2 regions of the Cnuibacter physcomitrellae genome follow, and region 2 is predicted to be linked to the other one. Evidence: predicted binding sites of a transcription regulator. Region 2 holds the regulator's gene; the other holds the start of a gene.
The links. The regulator LexA, encoded in region 2, represses DNA repair genes until DNA is damaged. The targets are predictions, from matches to a motif close to TCGAACANNTGTTCGA.

Region 1 (3,398 bases), on a different contig from region 2:
GACGAGCAGCATCTCCGCCGAGACGGAGAACGCCGCGAGGACGGAGACGACCGCGAACCCGGTCGCCCCGACCAGCAGCAGTCGTCGCCTGCCCCACCGGTCGCCGAGGTTGCCCATCGTGACGAGGAGCCCCGCGAGCACGAGCGGGTAGACGTCGACGATCCAGAGCTGCATCGCGGCGCTCGGCTTCAGGTCGAGCGCGATCCAGGGCAGCGCGAAGCTCAGCACCGTGTTGTCGATGGAGACCAGGAGCACGGGGAGCATCAGCACCGCGAGTCCCAGCCAGTCCCGAGCACCGGCGCGCACGGGTGAGGAAGGCGTCTGGAGGATCATGGCGACGTCTACTATACCGTCTGGACGGTACAGTGGCGAGTGACCGGACCCGTGCTTGCGCGGCTTGCAGTGTTGCGGAGAGGAGAATGGCAGCATGACGTCGGCCCGAGAGCGCATCCTCGACGCCTACGAGCGGCAGCTCGTCGAGCTCGGGGAACGCGGATCCACGCTCGACGCGATCGCCGTCGAGGCGGGGGTGTCGAAGGGCGGGCTGCTCTACCACTTCAAGTCGAAGGACGACCTCGCCTCGGGGCTCATCGCCCGGCTCACGGAGCGGGGCGCCGCCGACCTGGCGGGCTTCCCCGACACCGCCGAGAAGGCGATCCACCACTTCATCGTCGCCGCGAGCGACGTCGACGACCCTCTCGGGGCGAGCTACCTCGCCACCCAGGTGCTCGCCCGCGCGGGGCGTGCGGATGCGTTCGCCGCACTCCAGGACCTCGAGGAGGGCTGGTACCGCGCCATCCTCGAGCTCACCGGTGACCCCGTCGTCGCGAGGCTGATGCAGCTCGTGTCCGACGGCATCTACTACAACGCGGCGGTCGTGCCCGAGGGGTCGCCGCCCACGGCATCCGGCTTCACGCTGGTGCCCCTCGGCGAGGAGCGCGAGGCGATCATCGCCCGCCTGCTCTCGCTCCTCCCGCCCGCGGGCGCGAGTGGTCAGCGCGGCCAGTAGGGCCTGAACTGCACGCTGATGCGGGGGCCGACGGCGCGCTTGGTCTTGAGGATGGCGTGCTCGTGCGTGCGCTGGCAGCTGCCGCCCATCACGATGAGGTCGCCGTGCCCGACGGGGAAGCGCATCACCGCACCGCCGCCCTTGCGTCGCACCGAGAGCGTCCGCTCGGCGCCGACGGAGAGGATGGCGACCATCGTGTCCTGGTGCAGGGTGCGGCCGACACGGTCTCCGTGCCACGCGACGCTGTCGTCGCCCGTGCGGTAGAAGCAGAGCCCTGCGGTCTCGAACACCTGCCTGGGCGGACGGCCGTAATGATCGTTCAGGGCCTCGCGCGCTTCGGTGAGGATCGGCAGCGGCAGCTCGTCGCCCCTCCCGTAGCGTGAGACGAGCCGAGGCACGTCGACGACGCGGTCGTACATCTCGCGCCGGTCGGCGACCCACGGCACGTGCAGGGCGAGCTGCTCGAACACCGCGTCGGAGTCGTCGAGCCAGCCCGGCCGCAGATCGAGCCACGCCCCCTGCGACAGCGTGATGCGCTCGACGGCGTCGCCGAGCGGCTGGAGGCCGGGGCCGCCGTCGAGGAGGTCGAGGGTGTCGAACAGCGACCCCTGATACTGCAGATCCATATGCACGACCCTACCGAGTTTCGAACACATGTTCTAGTGCAGGCGGTTCGTCGACGGCCTCTCGGGGGGTCTTGACCGCGTCCGGGAGACTGGCTAACATACAACCTAATGGTTGTATCAGAGGATCTCTCGCAGGACGACGTCGATCGCCTCTTCAGGGCACTGGCCGACGCGACGCGGCGTGACATCGTGACGCGGGTCATGGCATCCGGGCAATCGGTGTCGTCGCTGGCCGAGCGCTACGCCATGAGCTTCGCGGCCGTGCAGAAGCATGTCGCGGTGCTCGAGCGGGCACACCTGGTCCGGAAGCAGCGCAACGGGAGGGAGCAGATCGTGCATGGAGATGTGGACGCCGTCCGCGCCGCCACCCGTCTGCTCGAGGGCTTCGAGAGGATCTGGCGGCAGCGCGTGGATCGTATGGACGACATCCTCGCGACCGACGAGCCGAGCGCTCGCGGCCGCGACCGACAGAAGGAGTGACAGTGCCTGTCATCGCTACCGAGAAGGACGCCGAGGCCCTGACCCTCGCCATCGTGGCCGAGTTCAGCGCCGATGTCGCCAGGGTGTGGCAGCTGTGGGCTGACCCGCGCCGGCTGGAGCGGTGGTGGGGCCCGCCCACCTGGCCCGCCACCTTCCACGCCCTCGACCTTCGCCCGGGTGGGCGTGCGACCTACGTCATGACCGGGCCCGACGGCACCCAAGCGGGCGGGGTGTGGGAGATCGTCACGGCCGAGGCCCCGACCTCGTTGTCCTTCGAGGATCGCTTCGCCGACGAGCGCGGGGAGCCGAACCCCGACATGCCGACGACCCACGTGACCGTCACGCTCGAGGCGATCGGCGGTGACGTCGACCGCACCCGCATGGTCGTCACCTCGCGCTTCGAGAGCGTCGAGCAGATGGAGCAGCTCATCGCGATGGGAATGGAGGAGGGCCTCCGGGAGGCCATCGGCCAGATCGACGGGCTCCTCGTCCACTAGCTCGCCACTCCGCGTGAAGGTGAGCTCTCCTCTGTCCCGTGTGGCCGCCCTCCTCGCCGTCGCCGGGGTGGTGGGCCTGGCGGGGTGCGCGTCGAGCTCGACACCGACGGGGGCGGATGGCGTGCCGGGCGCGAGCCCCACGCCGACCCCGACGCCTCCTTGGCCGGACGACTCCGGGCCCGTCGTCGTGATCGAGTTCGAGCGCGACGGGACGCCGACGACGCTGACGGGCGAGCTGAAGCCGGGCGGGCTCCTCTCCTGCGTCGGCGACTCCATCACCATCGCGAACAAGTCGCCCGAGGCCGGGGTCGGCGTCAGCTTCGACGTCGTGGATGACGACCGGGTGCTGAGCTGGGTGGTGGGCGACGACCTCGTCGCGCAGTTCAGCGGGTCCGGGGCGCTTCAGATGGAGGTCGGCGACGACGGCGCGACGACCTACACCGCCCTCGGTGCGGAGGGGTGGGCCTCGGTGCAGCCCCGCGACCCCGCTCTCGCCTCGATCGGCGACTACGACCCGTCGGTCGCGGAGCAGCTCGACGCCACGAGCTCCTTCACCGCCACCTGCCCCGCACCCTGACCTGCGCGGCACTACCCTGACCGCATGGAGAGAGTGGTGGGGGTCGGCGGGTGGTTCGTGCGCGCATCCGACCCGGAGGCGCTGAGGGCCTGGTACCGCGACGTGCTCGGGATGGAGCTCGACGAGTACGGCTCGTGGACGACCGAGCATGGCCCGACGGTGTTCGCCGTGTTCGAGGCCGACAGCGACTACCTCGGACCGCGCACGCA
Region 2 (3,398 bases):
CGGGCGAGATCTGGTAGCCGGGGTCGCGTTCGCCCTCGACCCACTCCGTCCCGGTGGAGGAGGCGATGATCGAGTGCATCGAGTAGGTGGGCGGGAACCCCAGCACCCTGCGGCCCGGGCCGCCGAACGCCTGGAGGATGTGCTGGAGGACCTCGTTGGAGCCGTTCGCCGCCCAGATGTTGGCCTCGGTGAGCCCGTGACCGAGGTAGCGGGCCAGCGCCTGGCGGAGCTCGGTGAACTCGCGATCCGGATACCGGTTGATCGTGAGGAGCGACGCGGCGATCCGTTCGATGATGTCGCGGGCGACGTCCTCCGGGATCGGATGCGTGTTCTCGTTGACGTTCAGCTCGACCGGCACGTGGAGCTGAGGTGCGCCGTACGGCTGGCGGCCGCGCAGATCGTCGCGGAGAGGCAGTGCATCGAGCGGAGTGGTCACCCCCCGAATCCTACCGATCGGACGGATCCTCCCGACCGCGCGGGACCGCTCAGTCGGCGTACTGCTGGGGCACGGCCAGCTTCTGACCGGGCTGCACCTCGGAGCCGACCAGCCCGTTGAGGTTCTGGATGGACGCGATGACCTCACGCGGATCGGCGCCCGGCGCGAGGTCTTCGGCGATCGCCCACAGGCTCTGACCCGCGTGGACCGTCACGTAGGAGAACTCGCCGGAGCCGGACGAGTCGGTCGCGGTGGCGGAGCCGCCGCCGAACAGGGCGAGGAGACCGAAGGTCAGGGCGAGGCCGAGACCGAGGACGGAGGCCAGCACGACCTGCCCTCTGCGCGTGATGCGCAGACGAGTGCGCGTGACGGGTGCTGCTGCGGTTGCGGTGGTGCTCATCGGTGCCTCCTCGTGGAGATCGTCGCGGCGACCGGCCGGGGCCGCCGCGACGAAGCTGTGTTCCGAATATACGTTCTACTCTTCGAACCGTCAAGATCCGATGCGATCGAAGACATCCCGCGACACGCTCGAACACGCGTGCGTTCTCGAGTCGTTCTCGGATACAGTTTCGATCGACAGGTGAAGTGAATCACCCGCCACCGACATCGAAGCGCAGACCACCGACATCGGCCCCGGGAGAGGGGCGGGAACGACGGAACGAGGATCCAGTGGGCACCGAGAACGGCCGTACCAGGCGACGCAAGAGCCTGAGCGACAAGCAGCTCGCCATCCTCGAGGTGATCCAGCGGTCGGTCTCCACCCGGGGCTATCCGCCGAGCATGCGCGAGATCGGCGACGCCGTCGGCCTCGCGTCGCTGTCGAGCGTGACGCACCAGCTCAACCAGCTCGAGCTGAGCGGGTACCTGCGCCGCGACCCGAACCGCCCGAGGGCGATGGAGGTCCTCATCGACGTGCCCGGGAGCGAGGGCTCCGACGTCGACACCGCACCCCCCGTCGGCGACGCCACGCTCGTCCCCCTGGTCGGGCGGATCGCCGCGGGAATCCCCATCACGGCGGAGCAGCAGGTCGACGAGGTCTTCCCGCTCCCCCGCCAGCTCGTCGGCAACGGCGAGCTGTTCATGCTCAAGGTCGTCGGTGAGTCGATGATCGACGCGGCCATCTGCGATGGGGACTGGGTCGTCGTGCGACAGCAGAACACCGCCGAGAACGGCGACATCGTCGCGGCGATGCTCGACGAGGAGGCCACCGTCAAGGTCTTCCGCCAGCGCGACGGGCACACCTGGCTGCTCCCCCGCAACAGCGCCTTCGAGCCGATCCTCGGCGACTACGCGACCGTGCTCGGCAAGGTCGTGGCGGTGCTGCGCGCGGTCTGACCGCGACGGCACCGCCACGACGGCGGAGCCTCCGCTCAGCGGGTGAAGGCCGCCAGGCGCTCCTCGAACTCCGGGTTGATGAGCGCCTTCACGTGGGTGCCGGCCTCCTCGTACTCGGTACTCAGGACGATGTTCCGCTCGTGGAGCATGGTCACGACGTCGCCGCGCTCGTACGGGACGAGCAGGTCGACCTCGATGCTCGGCATGGGGATCCGCCGGGCGATCGCGTCGCGCAGCTCGGCGATGCCCTCGCCGGTGCGCGCCGAGACGAACAGGGCGCCCGGCTCGAGACCGCGGAGCACCAGTCGGTCATCCTCGGAGAGCAGGTCGCTCTTGTTGAAGACGATCATCTCCGGCACGTCGCGGGCGCCCGCGTCGCCGACGACGTCGCGGACCGTCGCGATCTGGCTCGCCGGATCGGGGTGCGACCCGTCGACGACATGCACCAGCAGGTCGGCGTCGGCCACCTCCTCCAGCGTCGAGCGGAACGCCTCCACGAGCTGGTGGGGCAGCTGGCGGACGAACCCGACGGTGTCGGTGAGCGTGTAGGGCCTGCCGTCATCGGTCGCCGTGCGGCGCACGGTGGCGTCGAGGGTCGCGAACAGCGCGTTCTCGACCAGGACTCCGGCGTGCGTGATGCGGTTGAGCAACGAGGACTTGCCCGCGTTGGTGTAGCCCGCGATCGCGACCGACGGCACCGCGTTGCGCTTGCGGTTGGCGCGCTTGGCCTCGCGGGCGGGCTTCATGCCCGCGATCTGCCGGCGCAGCTTCGCCATGCGGCTGTGGATGCGGCGACGGTCGAGCTCGATCTTCGTCTCACCCGGACCGCGCGAGCCCATCCCGGCGCCCGCGCTTCCCACCTGGCCACCGGCCTGACGGGACATCGACTCACCCCATCCGCGCAGACGCGGGAGGAGGTACTCGAGCTGTGCGAGCTCGACCTGGGCCTTGCCCTCGCGGCTCTTCGCGTGCTGGCTGAAGATGTCGAGGATCACGGCCGTCCGGTCGATCACCTTCACCTTCACCACGTCCTCGAGCGCGCGCCGCTGGCTCGGGGCGAGCTCGGTGTCGGCGATCACGGTGTCGGCGCCGAGCGCCGCGACGATGCCCGCCAGCTCCTCGGCCTTGCCTCGACCGAAGTACGTGCTCGGATCGGGGTGCGGCCGGCGCTGCAGGAGCCCGTCGAGCACCACGGCGCCCGCGGTCTCGGCCAGCGCCGCCAGCTCGTGCAGCGAGTTCTCGGCGTCGTCGAGGCTGCCCTGCGAGTAGACGCCGATGATCACGACGTTCTCAAGCCGCAGCTGCCGGTACTCGACCTCGGTGACGTCCTGGAGCTCGGTCGACAGACCCGACACGCGCCGGAGCGCCTGCCTGTCCTCGCGATCGAACTGCTCGCCGTCGTACTGGCTGCCCCCTGCGGTCTCGGTGCCCTGGAGGGCCTGGGCCGAGCCGCCGAAGCGGGCGTACGTCGCTGCCGAGTCTCCGGCGGCGAGCACGCGGGCGACGGCGTCGTCGTCTCTGCTTCGGTCTTCTGTGGTGGATGGGGTCATCGGCATAAAGAATAGTCTCCTGGTTTGCTAGATTTCCCTCTCATGGAGGGCGAGCACTACTTCTCGACGCGACCGTC

Region 1: the regulator LexA is predicted to act here: its motif matches at 1,656-1,671, upstream of IEX69_RS13540 (alpha-ketoglutarate-dependent dioxygenase AlkB).

The regions. Positions count from the first base shown of each region.
Region 1 covers NZ_BMHD01000001.1:2,880,193-2,883,590, forward strand. The annotation lists gene IEX69_RS13530 (MFS transporter) at 1-333, opposite strand, end outside; gene IEX69_RS13535 (TetR/AcrR family transcriptional regulator) at 428-1,009, shown strand; gene IEX69_RS13540 (alpha-ketoglutarate-dependent dioxygenase AlkB) at 994-1,635, opposite strand; gene IEX69_RS13545 (ArsR/SmtB family transcription factor) at 1,744-2,115, shown strand; gene IEX69_RS13550 (SRPBCC family protein) at 2,118-2,612, shown strand; gene IEX69_RS13555 (hypothetical protein) at 2,632-3,189, shown strand; gene IEX69_RS13560 (VOC family protein) at 3,214-3,398, shown strand, end outside.
Region 2 covers NZ_BMHD01000002.1:19,070-22,467, forward strand. The annotation lists gene IEX69_RS16950 (histidinol-phosphate transaminase) at 1-436, opposite strand, end outside; gene IEX69_RS16955 (LysM peptidoglycan-binding domain-containing protein) at 486-836, opposite strand; gene lexA (transcriptional repressor LexA) at 1,106-1,771, shown strand; gene hflX (GTPase HflX) at 1,807-3,321, opposite strand; gene IEX69_RS16970 (class I SAM-dependent methyltransferase) at 3,364-3,398, shown strand, end outside.